Regions from separate parts of the Ruegeria sp. HU-ET01832 genome, predicted to be linked through region 2. Evidence: riboswitches for the same ligand, from Rfam matches in the RefSeq annotation. Region 2 holds a riboswitch; each other region holds the start of a gene.

Region 1 (7,768 bases), on a different contig from region 2:
TGTCGCCCAAGGCGATCAAAGCCGCCGTGCCGATGGCCACCGCATCTGCACCCAGCGCCATTGCCTTGGCCACGTCAGCACCGTTGCGAATACCGCCCGAGATCACCAGTTGCACCTCGCGATGCACACCCAGATCTTGCAATGCCTGCACGGCGGGGCGGATACAGGCCAGCGTCGGGATACCCACATGTTCGATGAACACGTCCTGCGTGGCCGCAGTGCCGCCCTGCATCCCGTCCATCACCACCACATCAGCCCCGGCTTTCACCGCCAGCGCCGTGTCGTAATAGGGTCGCGTCGCGCCGACCTTCACGTAGATCGGCACCTTCCAGCCCGTGATTTCGCGCAGTTCGAGGATTTTGATCTCAAGGTCATCCGGGCCCGTCCAATCCGGGTGCCGACATGCCGAGCGCTGGTCGATCCCTTTGGGCAGGGTCCGCATCTCGGCCACGCGGTCGCTGATCTTTTGGCCTAGCAGCATCCCGCCGCCGCCGGGTTTGGCGCCCTGCCCCACCACGATCTCAATCGCATCGGCCTTGCGCAAATCGTCGGGGTTCATGCCATAGCGCGAAGGCAGATACTGATAGACCAGTTTCGAGGAATGACCGCGTTCCTCGGGTGTCATACCGCCGTCACCGGTGGTGGTCGACGTGCCCGCAGCGGACGCTCCGCGACCCAGCGCCTCTTTCGCGGGGCCGGACAACGCGCCGAAACTCATGCCTGCGATGGTGATCGGAATATCCAGCTGTATCGGGTTCTTGGCAAATCGCGTGCCCAGCGTGACTGAGGTGTCACAGCGTTCGCGATAGCCTTCCAGCGGATAGCGGCTGACCGAGGCCCCCAGAAACAGCAGATCGTCGAAATGCGGCACCTTGCGTTTCGCGCCGCCACCGCGAATGTCATAGATGCCCGTTGCCGCCGCCCGCCGGATTTCCGCGTTGACCGGGTTTGAAAACGTTTCAGACTGTATCGGCATCGTGCGTGGTGTGTGATCGTCCATAACGGTCTTCCTCAGTATTCTGCCGCGTTGTCGACATCGAAATTATACAGCTGGCGGGCCGAGCCATAGCGTTTGAACTCTTCGGGCTTGGCATCCGCGCCTGCGCGGTCCAGCAGGTCGGACAGTAGGGTCAGATGTTCGGGGCGCATCTCTTTTTCGATGCAATCCGCGCCCAGACTTTTGACCGAGCCGCGCACGAATAGCCGCGCCTCGTACAATGAGTCCCCCAGCGCGTCACCCGCATCGCCGCAGACCACCAGCGTCCCCGCCTGCGCCATGAAGGCGGACATATGGCCGATATTGCCATGCACCACGATGCTGATCCCCTTCATGGAAATTCCGCAGCGCGAGCTGGCATTGCCCTTGATCACCAACAACCCGCCATGGCCCGTGGCCCCGGCATATTGACTGGCGTCGCCTTCAACGATCACTGTGCCCGACATCATGTTCTCGGCCACGCCCGGCCCGACCGAGCCTTCGACCCGAACGGTCGCCTGCTGGTTCATCCCCGCACAGTAGTACCCGGTCGAGCCTTTGACCGTGACCTCAATCGGAGCGTCCAAACCAACAGCGATGGCGTGACTGCCCTTGGGGTTCTGAACCTGCCACTGGGTCTGGTTCGTCTCGGTGCTTTGGGCCTGAAGGGCGGCGTTCAGCCCGCGCAGGCCCTGTTCGGCAACATCATAGCTCTGCATTTTAGCGGCTCCAGAAATAGACGGTTGCGGGTTCGGGTTCCCAGACGCGGGCATCCTCGATCCCCGGCAGGTTGACCAAGGCGCGGTATTCGCTGCCAAAGGCCACGTACTGATCGGTCTCGGCCATCACCGCCGGTTTGCAGGCGATGGGGTCGCGAACCACGCCGAACCCATCCTTGGTGCCGACCACAAAGGTAAAGAACCCGTCGAGATCCTCAAGGCTGCTTTCCAGCGCCTCGCCCAAAGTGGCCCCATTTTGCATCCTCCACGTCAGATAGGCCGCGCCAACCTCGGTATCGTTCATGGATTCGATGCGCACGCCTTCACGCATCAGTTTGCGGCGCAGCGCATTGTGGTTGGACAGCGATCCGTTGTGCACCAAGCACTGATCCGCGCCGGTGTTGAACGGATGCGCCCCTTCTGTGGTGACGGCGGATTCAGTCGCCATGCGTGTATGGCCAATCCCGTGGCTGCCGGACATCGAGGTCAATTGGAATCGCTCCGCCACCTCTCGAGGCAATCCAACTTCTTTGTAAATTTCGATCGCATCGCCATCGGACATGATCCGTAGGCCAGGGCGCAATTCCCTCAGGGCCTGCCGCGCAGCGCTGACTTTGTCGTTGGCCACGCTCAGAACCGCATGAGTGTCATTGCGGCCCAAGCTGACGGGGCTGGTCAAGACGTCGGCCAAATCTTCGGCCAGAGTCTGAAAATCCGCATCCGGATTGTCGGATTGCACGGTGAGCTTTGCCTGATCTCCGACAGGTCCATAAATCGCGATCCCGGCGCTGTCCGGGCCGCGATCCGTCATTGTGATCAGCATATCTGTCAGCATCGCGCCCAATTGAGGCTCGAGCGTTTTGTCCTTCAAAAAAAGGCCGACAATTCCACACATGTGTCAGCTTCTCCTGTGTTGAGTTGGGCAGACGCTAACACCTGAACTTCAGATTATCAACAAAGGGAAATTAATATTCATAGGGGGAATATTTTCGGCTATCTATTTCCCCCGCATTCAAAAATCACGGAGAGCAACCCCGCAAAACCTCAGCAGCGGGTTATCAATCGCCGAATCGTGACTAACGCGTCTGCGGATATGAGATGATCGACAGGTAACGGGCTGGCAGTTTGCGCAGCACCTCGGGTCCATGCGGTGCGTCCGCATCAAAGAACAACGTATCACCCGGCTCCAGCAGATAGATTTGATCGCCGTGTCTGTAATCGACTTCGCCTTCAAGCATGTAGAGCATTTCAATCCCGTCATGCTGGAACGTCGGGAAAGTGTCGGACTCTTCCGTCAGCGTGATCAGATAGGGTTCGACCACAACACCGCTGGCATTAGACCCCATATGACCCAAAAGGCTGTATTGATGGCCTGCGCGTGTCCCGGCCCTCTCGGTTTCAATGCCTTCCCCTGCTTTGGTGTGGGTTGCGTTTCGGGTTTCTTCGTATCTGCGGAAAAATGCAGTAATCGGTGTGCTTAGGGCATTGGCCAACGATTGCAGCGTCGTCAATGAAGGCGATGTGTATCCGTTTTCGATTTTTGACAGCATACTGATGGATAACCCGGTCAGCCTCGACAATTCCGCAATTGTTACACCCTGCTGCAACCTCAACGCGCGGATTTCCCGACCGATCGCCGTTTCGAGATTCTTTTCACCGGGGTCCCTGACCTTGTGGGGATCCTGAGAAAACTGAGGTTTGGACCTATCGTTTGATGCTTTCACCAACCTATCCTTAACGTCTTTCGCTTCGTCGTTATCGCCTGCAATTTTCCTGAAAGGAAACATATTTTCAAAACTACATTCCTGCGCAACCTCCGGTGATTTGTGTTGACCGGCGATCTGATCTCGGGCAGTGACGCATTTGATGGTTCCCTGGGGCATGCTCCTGCGGTGAAAAGGGAATACGGTGAGGTTTAAGTGCCAAGTCCGTAACTGCCCCCGCAACTGTAGGCGGTGAGCGAAGCCAATATCCCACTGACATGAATAATGTCGGGAAGGGTGGCCAAGCCTCGACTCGCAAGTCAGGAGACCTGCCATCGCAACCGAAACCAACCCGGGGCGGGGCGTCCTGGAAGGAGGCTTGATGGTACCTCTTACGCCTTTATGCGCGACCGCGTTTCAGTACGGCCCCAGCGGCCGTGGAACAGGCGCTTGATGGTCGAGACCACTGATCATTTCGTTCTGATCTGCGCGACCTGTCAGGGTCTGGAGGCAGCGCAGCACATTGCGGATGCCTTGTGCCCTGAATTGCCTGCGGGTTTCGCAGTGCGCACAGTAGATTGTATGGCTGGATGCGATCACCCGGTCACTGTCGGATTTCAGGCCCTGGGAAAAGCCCAATACCTGTTTGGTGATATCGGCAGCGAGCAGGAGCTGAATGCTCTTGCCCAATTCGCCGCGCAATACCTGGGCAGCGCAACTGGTTGGACAAAGGCCACAGACAGGCCTGCGCCTCTGATAACTAAGACATTGGCGCGCATGCCGGCGTTGGCTGTTCGAGAAGCTCGATGATGAGCAGACCCTTCCTGCAGGCGCGTGGTGTAGCCTACTATTCTTTTCACGGTGACGTTCTGTTGCAGGACATCTCGTTCGATCTGGAAGAGGGGTCGGTTCTGGCCATTGCCGGTCCGAATGGCGCTGGCAAAACCACTCTGCTGAACTTACTATGTGGCGCTGAAGCTCTGTCTGAAGGCGACGTTCTGGTGCAAGAGCAGAGCTTGAAAACATTGTCAGCGACGGAGCGCGCCCGAAAAATTGCCGTCGTTAGTCAGCAGGAATATCCCGATGGGCGGTTGCATCTGCGTGACTATGTGGCACTTGGGCAAATTCCAATTCGCTCGGACCGCTCCTCTGAAGATCACGCAAACGACTTGACGCGAATTCTGGACCTGACCGGCCTTATGGAGCTTGCCGACAAGCGCATGGCAGTGTTGTCGGGTGGCGAACGTCAGCGCGCCCATATCGCGCGTGCGCTGGCGCAGAACCCTACTCTTCTGTTTTTGGACGAACCGACGAACCATTTGGATCCCGACGCCAAAGGGCGGATGCTGTCGCTGGTCGCTGGACTGGGGATAACCGTCATAATGATTGTCCATGACATTGTCATGATCCCCGAATTCGCCACCCATGTCGCATTAATGAAATCTACCCGGCTGACCGGCTTTGGCCCTGTTTCGGAGGTCCTGACGACTCAACATGTGCGCGACACGTTCGGCGTCGACTACTTGTTCTTTCAGCACGACGGTCGGATGATCCCTGCGCTGGACATACGAAAAACCACTGTTTCCCAACCCTCCAGGAGATTTCCAAAATGAAACATATCTTGTCCGTGGCTCTGGTTATGGCCATGGCGGGCGGTGTTGCTGCGCATGAAGTGACCGTAGACAATTGTGGTGAACCGCTGGTGTTTGAAACCCAGCCCGAACGGTTGGTCGTACATGACATGAACATGACCGACATGGCCTTTGCGCTGGATCTGCAAGACAAAATCGTCGGCCTCACGGGCATCACCGGCTGGTACAAAACCAGTCCTGAATTCGACACGCTACGTGGAGATATCCCCGAACTGGCACCGAAATATCCATCGGTGGAAAATATTGTCGCGGTTGAACCCGATCTGTTCTTCGCCGGCTGGTACTATGGAATGCGCCCCGGTGGGGATGTAACGCCAGAAACGCTTGCCCCGTTCGGGATCACAACCATGATCCTGACTGAAAGCTGCGTTCATTTGCATAAAGACCGCCCCGAGGCCAGCATGGACCTTTTGTTTGACGACATTCTGCGACTGGGCAAAGTCATGCATGTCGAAGACAAGGCCGAAGCGCTTGTATCTGGTTGGAAGGATGAACTAACCGCAATCGAGGCACAAACCGCAGACTTACCGAAACCTCGAGTGTTTCTGTTGGATGGCCCGGCGGACGCTCCGTTCACTGCTGGGAAATACGCAATCCCCAACGCAATGATAGCAGCGGCGGGTGGTCTCAACGTTACCCGTGATATGGACACAAGCTGGGGTCGCACGTCATGGGAAACCGTGGCAGCCGCGAACCCTGAATTTCTAGTGCTGTTGGATTATCAAACCGGAAACGGAGCGGCGGATACGTTCAGGTTTCTGCAAGAACATCCTGTGATGTCACAAACCGACGCGGTCAAAAACGAGCGCTGGATCGGTTTGCGGTACGAAGAATTGACCCCTGGGCCGGCAAACATTCAGGCCATCGCAAAATTGGCAGCAGCCATGCGCACGGGTCTGAACTGATTTGGGCCGTCTGGGGCTGACACTTTTGATGGGGGTGGCCATTCTGGCCGCCCTACTTCTGGTTTCGACAATCTACGGAACCACATCCATTCCTCTGTCCGATACGGTCTTAGCTATTCTGCTCGGCGCTGGTTTGGTCGAGGGAGACATGTCACCCCTTAACCGAATCGTCTTCGACCTGCGCCTGCCCCGCGCGCTTTTTGCCGCCGTGATCGGCGCTGGCCTTGGAGTTGTTGGAGTCGTGCTGCAAACGACTACGCGAAACGATCTGGCCGACCCGTTCCTGTTCGGTCTTTCCTCCGGTGCGGCGGCGGGGGCAGTGTTCGTCATTACGGTGACTGGTGACATACTGGGGTTCTGGACTTTGCCGATAGCAGCATTTTGTGGGGGTCTGGTGGCCTCGGGCATTGTGCTGGCTCTTGTCCACGGGCTGCGAACCAGTGCACCGGAAAAGCTAATCCTGGCTGGGCTTGCCGTGTCGTTTCTGTTCTCGGCGTTGACTAATTACCTGATTTTCGCAGGTGACAACCGTGCTGCGCATTCTGTCATCTTCTGGATGCTGGGCGGATTGGGTCTGGCGCGTTGGGAAACCTTTCCGCTCGTATGCGCGGGTTTGGTCCTAATTCTGGTCTATTCACTATATCGCAGCCGTTGGCTGGACGCCTTGTTGACCGGTGACATGACGGCGTCGACACTGGGTGTCCCGGTCCAGTCGCTGCGGTTCAAGATGTTCTTTGTTGCCGCTCTGGCTACGGCTGTATTCGTTTCGGTCGCCGGGGTGATCGGGTTCGTCGGGCTGATGGTTCCGCATATCGCGCGCGGAATTGCCGGACCACTGCACACCCACTTAATCCCTGCGGCCGCGGTGGTCGGCGCTGTTCTGCTGACCGGGTCCGATATCCTCAGCAGACTGCTGCTGGCCCCGCAAGAACTGCCGGTCGGCATAGTGACCACCTCGTTAGGGTCCGTTTTCGTGTTCATTTTGTTGCTGAGAACTGCAAACGCGAAACGGTAGGTCACACCGAGCCTGTTCACTCATTCTTGGGCTGCAAACTGTGGTCACCCGTCAAATTCCGACATTCATTTAAAAATATATCCTAGATCAACCTTAAGAGTGCCCAAAAAATGATCTAAATCAAAACCGGCTCGGTGCAAAAACGCTAAGCGGAAATTAGCAAACAAAAGAAACGACGAGAGCCAGGTCTAAAATGGACCAAGTGACGACCCGTCGCGCTTTCCTGCGCGCCCGATTTCAAGAAGAGGACGGCAAAATAGCCCGGCCTCCGGGATCGGTCGGCCAGGTCTTTTATGATCAATGCACAAAATGCCGAGACTGCGTCGTGGCTTGCCCCGAAGGCGTTCTTTCAATCGCGGCAGATGGATTTCCCGCGTTCACTCCAACCGAAAATCCCTGCACGTTTTGCGGCGCGTGCGCCGAAGCCTGCCCAACACCGGCGCTTGATATCAGCCGATTGGCCCTGTGGCGATGGCGCGCGTCGCTTGAAAAGCAAGCATGCCTATCCATGAACGGCGTCAGCTGTCGCATCTGTCAGGACAATTGCGAGCAGAACGCAATCCGATTTTCGCTCCAAACCCAAGGGCGCGCGGAACCCGCTTTGAATGTTGACGCGTGCAATGGATGCGGATTGTGCGAGGCGCTTTGTCCTGCTGACGCACTTACACTGAAGCATAACCCTCAACCTCAAATGGAAGCGATACAATGAACATCTGCGGTTGCCTTGCCCATGTCGCGCCGGACTATGCTGCCAATGCGGCGCAATCCATGGCCGCAACTCCGGGCGTCGAACTCCAC
Region 2 (7,768 bases):
CAGACTGTTTGCCCAGTACCGAAAAACCACCATCATAGATCAATTGGCTCAACGTCAGGCCGGTAAAGAAGTTAGTCGGTTCCTGACGGTTCACAACGTCATCAACAGTCGAGCGAGTGTAGTCTTGACTGATTTGCACGGTCCAGTTGATGATCGGCCGCAAAGCTGCCAGCGCAATCGCAACGTCTTCGTCAGCCGCACGCAGCAAAGCCCGGTTCTGCTCGAGCAACCCGCTCGTATTGTATGCCCCGATGAACGCATCCGTCAGATTATCCGCCCAGGCGAACCGCCCGGGTAAAACACTAAGCGCAATTCCGGCCGTCAGCGCCATCGCCTTGACCAGTTTACCTCCCGCTTTGGAACTCATCACGAAATCCTCTCAAATCAAAAATTACGCTGCCCTGTCGACAGTTTGCGCGTTTGTTTTCAACTAATCAAGGCGGCAGAAAAAACTATCACGGAATTATAGCGAAAATACACTTTCTGTGGAAAATGCTGCCAAAACCGGCGCATTGGCGTTGAACGCATGACGCCAGGTCACACGGCCATTCGACTTATGACCGATCCGAACGGTGCCCAGTGCACCTTCCATGAACACGCACGCAATTCGACCGTGGTCTTTCAACTGATCAATCAGCTTGTCCGGAATCTGCTCGACCCCTCCTTGCACCATGATCACGTCGTATGGCCCATGCTCGGTCGCGCCTTGCTCGAGCGGTCCGACATGGACGATGGCATTGTCGGCGTCTGCATCCATAAGTATGGTCTGAGCCTCTGCTGCCAAGTCTTCGTCGTCTTCCACGGCCACGACCAATTCGGCCATTCGCGCTGCAATTGCTGTCGAATACCCCATGGCCGGAGCAATATCCAACACGGCTTCATCATTAGAAATATTCAACACGTCCAGCATCTTAGCCAGAGTTCTGGGTTCAAGCATACAGCGACCGTTCCCGAGGTCGATCAGCTCCTCGACATAAGCCGCCTCGCGCTGCGAATCCGGGACGAAATTCTCGCGCCGGACGGTAAGCATCGCGTCGATGATAGGAAATTTCGTGACGTCAGAGGGTCGGATTTGCGTGTCAACCATCGTACGGCGACGGGCTGCGAAATCTGTCATTGGATCGCTCGTTCTGTTCCCTAGTGTGCGTGGCTTGTGCCATATCCAGAAGAAACCGGCAACGCCTCAGTGCCTTCAAACTTACGATATCAGGCAATAATTCAGGACAAGAGCACTGCTGTGACAAATAAGCAGACTGAAATTTGCGCCCACCCCTCTGGACGCCCCAGACGAAAGCTGCTAAAACGCCGGTCACACCACGACAAGTATTTGATTTTACTTGAAAAGGCGAGTTGGCGGAGTGGTGACGCAGCGGATTGCAAATCCGTGTACACCGGTTCGATTCCGGTACTCGCCTCCATTTTACTCTAAATCATTGACTTAGCCCTGTGGTGCTCGGGTGTGACACAAAGTGGGACACACCTACAATGAAATTGTCATCCTATCTAACCCTCTCAAGACATGGCGTTTATTACTTCCGGTGGCCAATCCCTCGGTCCATAAAACGAAAGCGAACATCTGTAAGACTATCGCTGAGTCAGCGAATACTACTGGGTTGCCCTATGCAACGCCCACGCCCTCCGGGATGGATAAAAAACCATAAGTGACAATCTGGCTAGCCGAGGGCGCCATTGAACTCAGGGCAACGCTGCGCGGCGTTGGCGTGCGCCTGTTGATGTTAGGCTTACCGCTTTCAAGCGAAAGTCACAAATACGGTCCTTGATCTGACAAAGGACGCTGATGTTCACCAGGACACAGGCGTTTTTGGATGTGCGACTGGAAGAAAAAAGGAACTTGGCGTACATGCTCGCACGACCTTGTGGTCGCGAAATAAGCAGGCGAAATCCTACTGAACGCATAGGCATGAACGAAGCGGGCAGAACCGGATCTACGGAAAACGGGCGGCTCGCGGGAATGCAAGCTCGTAACTTGCGACATGATTGGCACTTAGTATTTGAAGTCTTCGAACAGGTTTTCCTAGGGTTTGTCTATTCACCATACTTGGGTCTATCCGCACACAAATTGACTCTTGCCCCGTTGGTTCAGGTAGTTCAGTGGCCTGACAAAGTGGCAGCGAGCCCAATACTCGCCGCCTCTTTTCCAAGCTGGTCAAAGCGTTTTCGCGCAGTGCAATTGCGTCATTCGGCCCGACGTCCCTGCGGAATAACCTCGTATCCGGACGCTTCCGGCTCGTAGTCTTCCATTTCGGACGGGAAGCCGGGGGCTGTGATATCCAGCCCGGTGGCCTCTTCCAACCGCTTGATAATATTAGGGGACAACTCTCGGTCGCCATAACGGGCGATGCCGTCGTCAAAGATGCGCATCATCACCGGGTTGATCTCGAGCGGCACCCCCGCCCGGTCCGCCACATCCTGAAACAGGCCAATGTCCTTTTTCACCAAATCCATCGTGAACGAAATGTCCCGCGAGCCGTTCAGAATGACTTGGCTTTCGGTTTCATGCACGAAGGATGTCCCAGACGAGATCTTGATTGCCTCATATGTGGTGTTCAGATCCATCCCGGCGGCTTTGGCGGTCACAAGTGCTTCTGCGCAGGTGATCAGGTTGGCGGTGGCGAGGTAATTGGTCAGCACTTTCAACACCGAAGCAGTCCCGAGGTCACCGGTATGCAGAACCCGTCGGCCCATGGTGGTCAGAAAGGGCAGTATGCGCTCGAACGTGGCCCGGTCGCAGCCCGCGAAGATCGAGATATTGCCCGTCGCGGCGCGATGACAGCCACCCGACACAGGACAGTCTACCGCTGCGCCGCCACGTTCGATCACCTGGGCGCCCAATCGCTTGACTTCGGCTTCATCAGTGGTGGACATCTCCATCCAGATTTTGCCGGGGCTGACCTCAGGCAGCATCTCCTGCATCACCGCGTCCGAAGCGGCAGGTGATGGCAGGCAGGTAATAACCGCGTCGCAATCGCGCATCAGCTGGGCCGGGCTTTCGGCGGCCTTGGCCCCCTGTGACACGAAACCGTCGACGAGGTCAGAGTTCAAATCATGTACCGTCAGTTCGATCCCGTTGCGCAGCAAAGACCCTGACAGTTTGCCGCCCACATTGCCCAAGCCGATAAAGCCCACCTTCATGCGATACACCTCCCTTTTTGGCGCCGTTTTGTTCATGGCAGCATGCCGCCCCACCCAAAGTCATGCCGCCCAGCGACGCTGTCAGGTCGCTTTTAACCCGAGGTGCGAAAGATGTTTGCGACTCGCTTGACAAGGGCCTGCCCGGTGCCGCATGTCCGATCCGTTGGTGTCCATCTGCAGATGGATGAAAAGGGAATGCGTCAGCGGGTCATCCGTCAAACGCAGCCGCCCCCGCGACCGTGACCGGAGAGGGTGCCCAAGCCACTGGCCAGCAAGGCCGGGAAGGCGGGTCATCCGACAGGGCAACCGCCCTGAAATCCGCAAGCCGGGAGACCTGCCAGCACCCGCGATTGAAACCGGACGGGGTGTTCCGGTGCCGGGTCACGCACGACCCGCATGAAACCCCGTCCCCCACGATGAGGATTTAGGGGGATGAGAGACATGACCGAAACCGCTCCGGTCGAGCTGCTGGTTTGCACCACCTGCCGCCGCGGCCTACCCATTGAAGATGACGCCCAACGCCCCGGCACGTTGCTGCACAAGGCGTTGGAACAGGCTGAACTGCCCGAGGGCGTGGCGCTGAAGGCCGTTGAATGCCTGTCGAATTGCGATCAGGGCTGTTCCATCGTGCTGCGCGGCGGGCCGGAACGCTGGACCTTTGTTTATGAGAACCTGAACGAAGTCGATCATGTCGACGTGATCGTAGACGGTGCCACCAAGTATCTGGCCACCGAAGACGGTCTGGTCAAATGGCGCGAGCGCCCCGAACATTTCCGCAAAAACTGCGCCTCGCGCATTCCCCCGATTGGAGCCTGACATGTCCACTTTGGACAAACTCCCCGTTACTGTGATCACCGGCTTTCTGGGTTCGGGCAAGACCACGCTGGTGCGACACCTGATGCAGAACCCGCAGGGCAAGCGTCTGGCCGTTGTGGTCAACGAGTTTGGCGATGTCGGCGTGGACGGCGATATCCTGAAATCCTGCGCCATCCCCGATTGCCCGGCAGAGAACATCATGGAACTGGCAAACGGCTGCATTTGCTGCACCGTGGCCGATGATTTCATCCCCACGATCGAGGCGCTGATGGCGCTGGAGCCGCGCCCCGAGCATATCCTGATCGAAACATCTGGTTTGGCGCTGCCGAAACCGCTGCTGAAAGCGTTCGACTGGCCCGATATTCGGTCGAAAATCACCGTGGACGGCGTGATCGCGCTGGCCGATGCCGAGGCGGTCGCCGCCGGCCGGTTCGCGCCGAATGTCGAGGCAGTGGATGCCCAGCGCATGGCCGACGATTCCATCGACCATGAAACGCCTCTGTCCGAGGTGTTCGAGGATCAGATCTCCTGCGCCGACATCATCCTGCTGACCAAGCCTGATCTGGCCGGCCCCGAAGGTGTCGCCAAAGCCAAAGAGATCATCGCCGCAGAGGCCCCGCGCCCTCTGCCGGTCGTCGAAGTGGCCGAAGGCGTTGTGGACGTGCGCGTCGTGCTGGGTCTTGAGGCTGCCGCTGAGGATGACATGGAGGCGCGGCCCAGCCATCACGATGGCCACCATGATCACGAGCACGATGATTTCGAAAGCATCATCGTCGAGCTGCCGGAACAGACCGACCCGGCCGATCTGGTAGCGAAAATCGAACGTCTTGCCAAAGAACTGAACATCCTGCGCGTCAAAGGCTATGCCGCTGTTCAGGGCAAGCCAATGCGCCTTCTGGTTCAGGCTGTGGGCGCGCGCGTGCGTCATCAGTACGACCGTCCGTGGCAGCCCGGCGAAGAGCGCCGTTCGCGTCTGGTGGTGATTGCCGAGCATGACGACATCAAAGAGGCCGAAATTCGCGACATCCTCGTGGGCGTCACCGAGGCTGCCGAGTAAACCATGCACGTCGTCTTCCGCGAAAGCCACGGGTTAGAGGAATCCGAAACCCCAACCGATCTGGGCCAGAGCCCGGCGGATTTGGTGGTGCTGTCGTTCTCGGACAGCGACCTTGGTGCTTTCGCGGCAGGCTGGCATCGTGGCGGCGGACCCGAGGGTCGGATGCCGACCTTGCGGCTGGCCAATCTGACGGCGCTGAAACATCCCCTCTCGGTGGATACCTATGTCGAGCAGACGTTGGAGGGCGCCAAGGGCATCCTGATCCGACTGATCGGCGGGGTGCCCTATTGGTCCTACGGACTGCAGCAGGTTCTATCGCTTGCGCAGACCAAAGGGATTGCTGTGGCCGTGCTGCCGGCGGACGGGCGCGAGGATACGCGGCTGGATGACTATTCGACCCTGCCCGTCTCCACCCTGCGCCGCTTGGCGCATCTTTGCGACACCGGTGGCGAGGTTGCAGCACAAGCCGCTTTGGCGCAGATGGCATTGGCAGCCGGTCTGTATGCGGGCCCGGTGATGGGCGCCAAGTCCTTGCCCGACTGCGGCGCATGGTGCCCGGACCGCGGTGTGATCCCGGCAGAACAGGCGTTTTCCGGGGATGCGAAACGCATCCTCGTCACCTTCTACCGCGCTTATCTGACATCCGCCGACACCGCCCCCGTGGCCGCCCTAATCCGCAGTCTGCGCGCACGCGGGTTGGACGCCGTAGGCCTATTCGCTCCCTCGCTGAAAGCTCCCACCGCCGCCGACTGGCTGCGCGACACCATCGTATCTCTGGCCCCATCCGCGATCATCAACGCCACCTCCTTCTCGGGTAAAGGCGCATCTGGCACCTCGCCCTTGGACGCCGCCAATGTACCCGTTTTCCAAGTCGCACTAGCCACCTCGCGCCGCAAAGCCTGGGCCGAAGCGGAACGCGGTCTCTCGCCCGCCGACCTCGCCATGCATGTGGTGCTGCCCGAGGTGGACGGGCGGATTTCAGCAGGCATCGCCTCGTTCAAGGAGCCGGGCAAGCGCGACCAGCATCTGGAATATTCCCGCTTTGCCCACCGGGCCGAGGAGGAACGGATCGAGGCCATCCTTGACCGTGTGACCGGCTGGCTGAACTTGCAAGGCAAACCCAAATCCGATCAGGTGCCCGCGCTGGTTCTGTCCACCTATCCCGGCAAGGACTGGCAGATGGCCCATGCGGTCGGTCTGGACGCGCTGGCCTCGGCCGAGGCAATGCTGTCCGACCTACAGGCCGAAGGCTATGACACCGCCCCCGCCGAGCCAATTTCTGACGCGCTGTTGGACGCGCGGATTGCATGGCCCCTTGCCGACTATCAGGCCGCGCTGGCCGACCTACCCGAACAGCTACGCATCGACCTGCAAACCGTCTGGGGTGCGCCCGAGAGTGATCCCGCTTTCGCGGATGGTGCCTTCCACTTCACCGCGCTGCGCCGGGGCAAAGCTCTGGTCGCACTGCAACCCGAGCGCGGCACGCCCGAGCTGCGCGATGACGACTATCACGACCTGTCACGCACCCCGCGCCACAGCTATGTCGCCTTCTACCTGTGGTTGCGCAAAAGCCTGCACGCCGACGCGCTGATCCATATCGGAGCCCATGGCACGCTGGAATGGCTGCCCGGAAAATCCGTCGCCCTGTCCAACACATGCTGGCCCGAGGCGCTGATCCGCGACCTGCCCGTGATCTACCCCTTCATCGTCAATGATCCCGGCGAGGCCGCGCAAGCCAAGCGTCGGATCGGAGCCGTCACGCTGGGGCACATCCCGCCCGCGCTGAAAGAAAGCGGCACGCCCGACCGGATGGTCCGGCTGGAATCCCTACTGGATGAGTTCTCGAACGCCGATGGTCTAGACCCCAAACGCCGCGACCGCCTGCAAGAGGATATCCGCGACGAGGCACAGGCCATCGGGCTGGAGAGCGATCTGGGTCTGGATCAGGCCACCTGCACCGCCGAGGCGATTACTCGCATCGACCGCTTCGTCTGCGACATCAAAGAGAGCCAGTTCGGTAACGGTCTGCACATCTTTGGCCGGGTGCCCGAAGTCACCGGTAATTTCGACCCCGCGCCTTCTGCCCAGTCTGAGCGCCGCGCGCTGATGGATGCGCTGGCTGGAAAACGGATCGAGGCCGGGCCGTCCGGTTCGCCTTATCGTGGCCGCTCGGACGTGCTGCCGACGGGGCGGAACCTTTACACCACCGACCCGCGATCCGTGCCCACGCGCGCGGCCTATACCCAAGGTGTGAAACTGGCCGAGGAACTGGTTCGACGCCACCTGCAAGAGGAAGGCGATTACCCCAAGGGGCTGATCGTTGACCTCTGGGGCTCGGCCACCATGCGCACGGCGGGTGAGGAATTCGCCATGGCGCTGCACCTGCTGGGCGTTAAACCGGTCTGGGATAAAGGGTCCGAGCGGGTTTCGGGCATCGAGGTTCTGCCCATCACCGACCTCAGCCGCCCGCGTCTGGATGTAACGCTGCGGGTCTCGGGCCTGTTCCGCGACGTGTTCCCGACGCTTTCGGCGCTGTACGGTCAGGCGATCCGGGCCTTGTCGGCGCGCGATGAGGCGGCCGACTGGAATCCCTATGCCGGTCAGAAACCCGCCGCCCGCGTCTATGGCCCCGCCCCCGGAAGCTATGGCGTGAACATGACGCAATTGTCCGAAATCTATACCGATGAGGCGCGCACACAGGCGGGCGAGGCATGGCTGGATGCCAGCTCTTACGCGTTGGAA
Region 3 (7,768 bases), on a different contig from region 2:
GAGTGGCCGATATTCACCGCTTGCTGCCCCATAGCGGGCTGCACATTATCGACGAGGCCTTCGTGCGGGTGCATATCAACTTGTTGGCCGTTCCGGGTGCGACGCTGGAGGATGTTACCGAGGCGCATTCCCATCTAGTCTTGCTGCCACAATGCGCGGGCTTCCTGAAACAACACGGCATCCGTGGCCGCGTCAGCCCAGACAATGCCCGCGCCGCGCGCGAAGTGTCCGAACAGGGCGAGGTTCACTCGGCGGCGTTGGCCAGCGAATTGGCCGGAGAGATCTACGGCTTGGACGTTCTGGCCCGCCATATCGAGGATAACGACGACAACACCACTCGTTTTCTGGTGATGTCACGCGAAGCGGACGACGCTCGGCGCGGCGAAAATGGGATGATCACCAGCTTCGTCTTTCAGGTCCGGAATATTCCGGCGGCGCTTTACAAGGCGATGGGCGGATTTGCGACCAACGGTATCAACATGACCAAACTGGAAAGCTATATGGTCGACGGATCCTTTACGGCGACCCAGTTCTACGCTGATATCGTTGGCCATCCAGATGACCGCAACGTGCAACTGGCGATGGACGAGCTGCAGCACTTTACCACCAATGTCGAAGTTCTGGGCGTTTACCCGGCAGCGCAACCGCGCGGTTAGTCAGGCAGATGAACGTTTGTTATCGGTGTTTCAGCCGTGATGATATCGTTCTTCTATCTCTCTCGAGAACTCGCTGAGCCGTGATTGGAAACGTCGTTTGAAGCGTGACTTTCCCAGTCTGATAGACTGCAGGAACAGGCGTGCAGGCAATGATTTTGCAGCCAGACTCAGGTCCACACTCAACCGGGTTCGGCGTTGCGATAAGGCCAGGAAGTCAACCGTCGTCGTACCACTTACGCCCTTTCCTGCCGCGTTGAACTGCATCCTTGCTGGCGGATCACACTCGGTCATCTCGATAGAGACGCGACGCGGCTTGCCACGAAGCTTGAAATCCGCCTGCCATGTGGTGCCCGGCACAACACCCATGTGACCCGAAAGGCGTCTGACTTCGATCCCGCGACGCATTGCCATACGCTCAAAACGTTCAAAATCAGCGACCATTTCAAACACTGCGTTGATGGGTGCGTCGATATCTTCATGTGCTGTGAATTGCATGGTGTCCGAGGCTCTTACCTTTGATTCCCCAATATTCTGTCAATCCAGCGTATCCGCCAGCCAGTGCTGCAAAAGAAAATGCGCGATGGCACCCTTCCGCGCAGGCATCAATGTCGGATGTTCACCAGCAAAGGCCTGCATCATTTCCGACTTGCTGACCCAGATGGCATCTTCGATTTCAATCGGGTCGATTGTAATATCGCGTGACAGCGCCAGACCTGCACACCCAAACATCAGCGACGCGGGAAAGGGCCAGGGTTGGCTGGACAGATAAGTGACTGCTCCGACAGGTACTCCGGCCTCTTCCATCACTTCTCGGCGCACGGCGGCCTCGAGCGTTTCACCGGGTTCGACAAAGCCCGCAAGCAGGGAATACATCCCGTCCGGCCAACCTGGAGACCGCCCCATCAGCACCGAATCTCCATGCGTGATCAGCATGATGACAACCGGGTCCGTGCGCGGGAAATGCTGACCCCCGCAAGACGGACAGCTGCGCTGCCATCCCGCCTGCGCCAAATCACTGGCGGCACCGCAGCGGGCGCAGAAACGGTGCGTCTCGTGCCAGCCGATCACCGCCTTGGCTGTTGCCGCCAGCTCCGCATCCCGAGGGTTCAGACGGGTCATGATCCGACGCAATTCGACAAAAACATGCCCGATGGACAACGCGGGGTGCTGTTGCTGGGAACGGTCGAAGAATGCCCCAACCTCGGAGAGGTCCAGCCCCTCGGCGTCCCACCCCGAGATGTCCAAAGCGAACAGCGGAACGTGATCCGAAATACCTAGAAAGACTGGTTCTTCAACAATTCCGCCCGGTCCATTGCGCAACAGATCGTGCGTCAGCGGCAGCAACGCCAGCCGATCCAGAGCTTCGCCCTCGACCAGCACCTTACCGCGCCACAACATAAGGCATCTTGCATCCGGGTCGTTTGCGACTTGCGCAAGCCCCTCGGGATCGTTGCGCAGATGTGCTGCGCGATCCAGTCCCGACCCGCCAAACGTCACGGTTTCCGCGTATTTCATTGCAATCCCTTCAGGTTGTCGGCACAGGGCTGCCACGAGCGCCGGATCGTTGCAACGACATTTCTGCCTCGTGGGAAATTGAGGAGACAATGTGATCAACTCAAACTCTGCCTTGAAACTTGCGTCAAATACTCTTTTTGTTGAAATAGGTTAACCAAAAACGTCTAAAAGTAGAGTATTGCAACATCCCCCTTCCTCTCTAAGCGCAACGATCAGGATTTTGGGAACCTCGGATCTACATATGAATGTGACCGGGTTTGACTATTATCGGGATGCGCCGGAACCCATGATTGGGTTTACCCGTACAGCCACACTGATCCGGCAAGCTCGAACCGAGGCCAAAGATGCCATGACCATCTTGCTGGATAACGGGGACTCACTACAGGGAACGCCTATTGGGGAATGGGCCGAAACACAAACCCAAACCCGTCATCCTCTGATGGAGGCTTTCGAAGCGCTGGATTACGATGCCATCGGATTGGGAAACCATGATTTCGGCTTCGGCTTGCAGGTTCTGGACCGTATCCTGCGCCAATCCCACTGCCCTGTCTTATGCAGCAACGCGCACCGGTTGGACCGCCCCGGTGCTTGGAGCAGGCAGGCAGTGCTAAGCCGAACCATGAAAGCCGGAGACCGCGAATATCCGATCAAAATCGGCGTTTTTTCAGCCCTGCCGCCGCAAACTGCGAACTGGGAGGCGCACCGGCTAGAGCAAAAGGTCCGCATCGACGATATCCTGTCCACGGCACGACACGTGTCGCAAGAGCTGAAGGCCGCTGGCTGCGATCTTGTGATCGCGCTGGCGCATTCCGGGATTGGCACCGTGCAACCGGAGCCGAATCTGGAAAACGCCGTGATTCCCCTTGCGGCCATCGGACCGATCGATGCGATCATAGCGGGACATTCACATCTAACTTTGCCGGGCGCGTCGCATGAAGGGTTTGCATTCGTGGACAGTGCCAAAGGTCAAGTGCACGGCAAGCCGGCTGTCATGCCGGGCAGTGCAGGGTCGCATCTTGGTGTGATTGACCTGACGATGAAACTTGGTGACGACGGAAAATGGCATGTAGAAACGCACCGTTCACACCTGAAGGCAATCGCACCCGACTTTGTTGGCGCTGAGGTTCCGGAAGACCCCGAACTGTCGCGGATTTTTGCCAAGGCGCACCGCGAAACTCGCGCGCAGTGCAACACGCCCGTTGGACACACGTCGCATCATCTGCACAGCTATTTCAGCTTTTGCGCCTGGGATCGCGGTCTGGCGCTTGTGGCTGCCGCGCAAGCCGCAGCATTGCGGCAGCATATGCAGGGAACTGCCAATGCGGGGCTACCCGTCTTGTCGGCAGTTGCACCGTCGAAATTCGGCGGTCGTGCAGGACCTCGGTTTTTCACCGATATCCCACCCGGGCAGATATGTACGCGCCATGTTGCCGACCTGAACGTGTTTCCGAACGAGATGCAGGCCGTCATTGTCTCGGGCACTGAAATCAGGGATTGGCTGGAAATGTCCGCTGGCGTGCTGAACCAGATGCGCCCGAATGAACAATCGGACCTTGTGGATACGAATCGCGCCGGACATAATTTTGACGTGCTGCACGGGCTAACTTACGCACTAGATCTAGCATCTCCGGCGCGGTTCGACGCAGGTGGCGCAATACTTCATCCCAACAGCCATCGGGTTCGCGAATTGCGATTCAACGGCCGCCCTATCGACGCAGATCAGCGCTTTGTTGTCGCGTTGAACAACTATCGCGCCAACGGAGGCGGGAATTTCCCGTTTGCCGAAAACGCGACCCGAATTCCTCTGCCAATCCTTCCGATTCAGCATGTTTTACGGGATTACCTGTCGGGCGTCTTACCGATGGACCCTTTGGAAGAGGCGTCCCAGCCTTTTCGGTTGTCACCCATACCCGGTGCCCATGCGCTTGTGAAAACCGGAGCGGCCGCTGACCAACATCTGGAAGAACTGGCACGCTATCGCGCCAAAGTCATCGGTCCGGATGCGAAAGGTTTTCTGAATATTCTGCTCTCCCTCTGACGGGTTGCCAAGCATGAACCAAATGCCTATATCCACCGTTGAGAGGTTGGCGCGGGCGAGCGCCTCGCCAACCTGGTCAGGTCCGGAAGGAAGCAGCCACAACGAGCCCCGCTTGGGTCGATGTCCAACCTCTCACTTCATCCCCCGACAGTTTTGACCGGTTTAGACGCGCAGCACTTATGCGATCAAGCGCGGCCATAGGGACGCGTTGCGACGCGCGAACGCGCCGATATGGCCAATGTCCTTCAGTCCGAATTCCTGCGGTGACAGTACATGACGCCGAGCGCTGGAGCCGTACAGATCTGCCAACCGCCAAACGGCTTCGGGCGGAACCATCTGGTCGTCCTCGAAAGTGAACAGATCGACCGGTTTGCCTTTCTCTGCCCAGGTTGCGGCTGGTAGCGTTTTTCCGATTTCAGGCAGATAGTTTTGGGGCGCCGTGCACCACTTACGCCACTGCCAGTAAACCGGTGCAGGCAGGTCGGCCCCAAATCCCACTGCCTTTCCTGGCAGGTATCCAACGGTTTTTACTGCCAGCGGAACATGTCCATACCAGAACAAGGACGCCAGCGCGCGATAAGGCCAAGGGTGATCACTGATTGTCACCAGCCCCGAACACACACAGATCATGCGATCTATATGGTCGATATCAGGTTGTATTGGCCCCAGCATCCCTCCGACCGAGTGCCCTATGCTCCAGTGTTCTGCGTGTGGGTAACGCTGGCGCATTTCCGCTCTGGCGGCGGGCATGTCGGTCAGCGCCCAATCCGCCATCTTTACTCGCGATTCCTGCAGTAGTCCGGTCAGTGAGTGGCCAAAGTCACGATAGTCGTAGGTCAGGCAGGCGATCCCCTGATCCGCTGCCAGCCAATGCGCGAAATGCTGATAGTAATCCCTCGGGACACCGGTCGCACCATGTATAACCACGGCGACTTTGGGATCGGTCACGGGCCGGTACAGGCGTGCCGACAGCATTGCCGAACCGGCAGAAAACCGAAAATCCTCGGTCAGGACGGGGGGTGTATCATCCAGCATAGCGTTGCTCACCTGATCTGAACTGTTCGGTTCACCCCTTATCCCCACTTCTTTGGCCGGGCTGAGTCAAGGGCGCATCAAGATGACCACACGTCCACTTTGCGCGCGCGCCCGCTTGACTCAAAGCCCGCTCAACCGCTAGCGATGGCGTGATGGTTCTTGTCCCGTGTCGGGACAAGATGAAAAGGGAACACGGTGCGGTTCTGCCCGGTCATGCCGGAACGATCCAATGCCGCGACTGCCCCCGCAACTGTAAGCGGTGAGCAATGCCGAAATACCACTGGCCCGCAAGGCTGGGAAGGTCGGCAACGCGATGACCCGCAAGTCAGGAGACCTGCCATCAAAGCAAAACTGTAACTCGGGCGGGGTGTCCGGGCGGGATTGTCAGCGCGCTGTCACACCTGATCCATGCCCCGTTCCCCGCGCGGAGGGCGCATTATGATCTGGAAGACAAAAACGCATCAATTCAGTGCAACCCTATGTCAGAAAACCGGCAAGACCTGCCCGGCTTTAGCGCAGATGGCACGGGCTATTGTGCAAGCGATGGAATCCGCGGTGCCTGCCACGTCGGAAGAATTCGCATTGGACGGCAGCGGAGAGCTGGGCCATTGCCCACAGGGCTGCATCGCCCGATTCCGCGCCCAGAAAGATCAAATTCGCATCTTCTGCGGCACCAGCACGGACGCCTCGCTCGACGCGTTGGATGGTTATGCGGATATGCTGTTCGGCCCCGTTGCTGCGGCCCGTCCGGCCGGCCAGTTACCAGTGCCGCCCTGTGCCATGCTTGAAGTGTCAGAGCTGGCCCCGGCGCAACCAGCACAGCCCCAGCAGCATCTGGCGCTGTAACTCAGTCCGGCGCGCAGGTTGCCCAACGCATCTGTCCGTCGGTTTCAACCGCACAGGGCCGCACGGCGCGCAGGCGGCGCAACGCCGCGTCGGAGGCGATGCCCTGTTCGACCATAAGCCGCAGGGCGATCATGCCCGACCGCCCGCACCCGCCCCGGCAATGCACCAGCACCCGCCCTCCACGCGCCAGAATTTGCGCGGCAGACTGGCTGATCCGGGGCCAAGCGGCCTCGGTGTCCGGCGACGGCGCGCCAAAATCTTCAATCGGCAGGTGCGTCCAGGTTATGCCCTCGGCGTGCAGGTCATCTCCCAGTTTTCCCGCCCCGGCCTGCTCCATCTCGGAGCTTGTGGTCATCGAAATCACAAGATCGGGCCGCCAGCGGCGAATGATATCCAAATCCCGCGCATACTCCCCCGCGCGCCCCGGCAGCGGCGACAGCGCGACATGACCGGCCCCGACCTCGACCACGTGAATTGCAAATGGCTCCATCCCCGGCCTCCTTTTCACATAGCTTCTATGCTGTGCAAACTGACCTGCAAACCGAATTTCCCCCAAGGCGGCGGTGGACGCGGGCGGCGGGGGTCTCTAGGCTGCGTCGGAACCCGAATCCGACAGAGCAGATATGACCGACACGCCCAGCCCCGCCTATCAGGTTCTTGCCCGCAAATACCGCCCGGAAACCTTCGCCGATCTGGTCGGTCAGGACGCCATGGTACGCACGCTGAAAAACGCATTCGAGGCGGATCGGATCGCACAAGCCTTTATCATGACCGGCATTCGCGGCACCGGCAAAACCACCACGGCCCGGATCATCGCCAAAGGCATGAACTGCATCGGCCCCGATGGCGAGGGCAAACCGACGACCGAACCCTGCGGCCAGTGCGAACATTGTGTGGCGATCATGGAAGGTCGCCATGTGGACGTGATGGAGATGGACGCCGCCAGCCGGACCGGTGTGAACGATATTCGCGAGATCATCGACAGCGTCCGCTACCGCGCGGCCTCGGCCCGCTATAAGATCTATATCATCGACGAGGTCCACATGCTGTCGACCAGCGCCTTCAACGCGCTGCTCAAGACGCTTGAGGAACCGCCCGAGCATGTGAAGTTTATCTTTGCCACCACCGAGATTCGCAAAGTGCCGGTGACGGTCCTATCCCGATGTCAGCGCTTTGACCTGCGACGGATCGAGCCCGAGGACATGATCGGCCTGCTGCGCAAGATCGCCGATGCCGAAGGCGCACAGATCGCCGAAGACGCGATGGCACTAATCACCCGCGCCGCCGAGGGTTCAGCCCGCGATGCGACCTCTCTGCTGGATCAGGCGATTTCACACGGCGCCGGGGAAACCAGCGCCGATCAGGTGCGCGCGATGCTGGGTCTGGCCGACCGGGGCCGAGTGCTGGACCTGATGGACATGATCCTGCGCGGCGATGCCGCCGGGGCGCTGACCGAACTTGGCGCGCAATATGCCGAAGGCGCCGACCCGCTGGCCGTGCTGCGCGATCTGGCCGAGATCACTCATTGGGTGTCGGTGGTAAAGATCACGCCGGATGCCGCTGAAGACCCGACCGTTTCCCCTGATGAACGCGCGCGGGGTCAGCAAATGGCCGAGGCCCTGCCGATGCGGGTCCTGACCCGCATGTGGCAGATGTTGTTGAAAGCGCTCGAGGAAGT

The links. Region 2 has a riboswitch for cobalamin ahead of ABWV79_RS03520 (DUF1636 family protein). Riboswitches for the same ligand answer to the same signal wherever they lie in the genome.
Region 1: linked by a shared signal. The riboswitch ahead of ABWV79_RS11230 (DUF1636 family protein) and the one ahead of ABWV79_RS03520 (DUF1636 family protein) in region 2 are both predicted to bind cobalamin.
Region 3: linked by a shared signal. The riboswitch ahead of ABWV79_RS19065 (hypothetical protein) and the one ahead of ABWV79_RS03520 (DUF1636 family protein) in region 2 are both predicted to bind cobalamin.

The regions. Positions count from the first base shown of each region.
Region 1 is NZ_BAABWL010000003.1:272,346-280,113, reverse strand. Features, by position in the region: gene ABWV79_RS11250 (FMN-binding glutamate synthase family protein) at 1-1,000, opposite strand, end outside; gene ABWV79_RS11245 (GltB/FmdC/FwdC-like GXGXG domain-containing protein) at 1,012-1,695, opposite strand; gene ABWV79_RS11240 (class II glutamine amidotransferase) at 1,697-2,590, opposite strand; gene ABWV79_RS11235 (helix-turn-helix domain-containing protein) at 2,772-3,419, opposite strand; cobalamin riboswitch at 3,546-3,749, shown strand; gene ABWV79_RS11230 (DUF1636 family protein) at 3,852-4,208, shown strand; gene ABWV79_RS11225 (ABC transporter ATP-binding protein) at 4,208-5,011, shown strand; gene ABWV79_RS11220 (ABC transporter substrate-binding protein) at 5,008-5,955, shown strand; gene ABWV79_RS11215 (FecCD family ABC transporter permease) at 5,957-6,970, shown strand; gene napF (ferredoxin-type protein NapF) at 7,164-7,679, shown strand; gene ABWV79_RS11205 (chaperone NapD) at 7,676-7,768, shown strand, end outside.
Region 2 is NZ_BAABWL010000001.1:695,569-703,336, forward strand. Features, by position in the region: gene ABWV79_RS03500 (TolC family outer membrane protein) at 1-367, opposite strand, end outside; gene ABWV79_RS03505 (protein-L-isoaspartate O-methyltransferase family protein) at 464-1,117, opposite strand; tRNA gene ABWV79_RS03510 (tRNA-Cys) at 1,345-1,418, shown strand; gene ABWV79_RS03515 (NAD(P)-dependent oxidoreductase) at 2,197-3,189, opposite strand; cobalamin riboswitch at 3,301-3,509, shown strand; gene ABWV79_RS03520 (DUF1636 family protein) at 3,595-3,969, shown strand; gene cobW (cobalamin biosynthesis protein CobW) at 3,971-5,026, shown strand; gene cobN (cobaltochelatase subunit CobN) at 5,030-7,768, shown strand, end outside.
Region 3 is NZ_BAABWL010000007.1:44,416-52,183, forward strand. Features, by position in the region: gene ABWV79_RS19035 (prephenate dehydratase) at 1-656, shown strand, start outside; gene ABWV79_RS19040 (SRPBCC family protein) at 687-1,151, opposite strand; gene nudC (NAD(+) diphosphatase) at 1,191-2,171, opposite strand; gene ABWV79_RS19050 (bifunctional 2',3'-cyclic-nucleotide 2'-phosphodiesterase/3'-nucleotidase) at 2,350-4,209, shown strand; RNA gene ffs (signal recognition particle sRNA small type) at 4,249-4,347, shown strand; gene ABWV79_RS19060 (alpha/beta hydrolase family protein) at 4,387-5,244, opposite strand; cobalamin riboswitch at 5,381-5,600, shown strand; gene ABWV79_RS19065 (hypothetical protein) at 5,683-6,090, shown strand; gene ABWV79_RS19070 (protein-tyrosine phosphatase family protein) at 6,092-6,580, opposite strand; gene ABWV79_RS19075 (DNA polymerase III subunit gamma/tau) at 6,714-7,768, shown strand, end outside.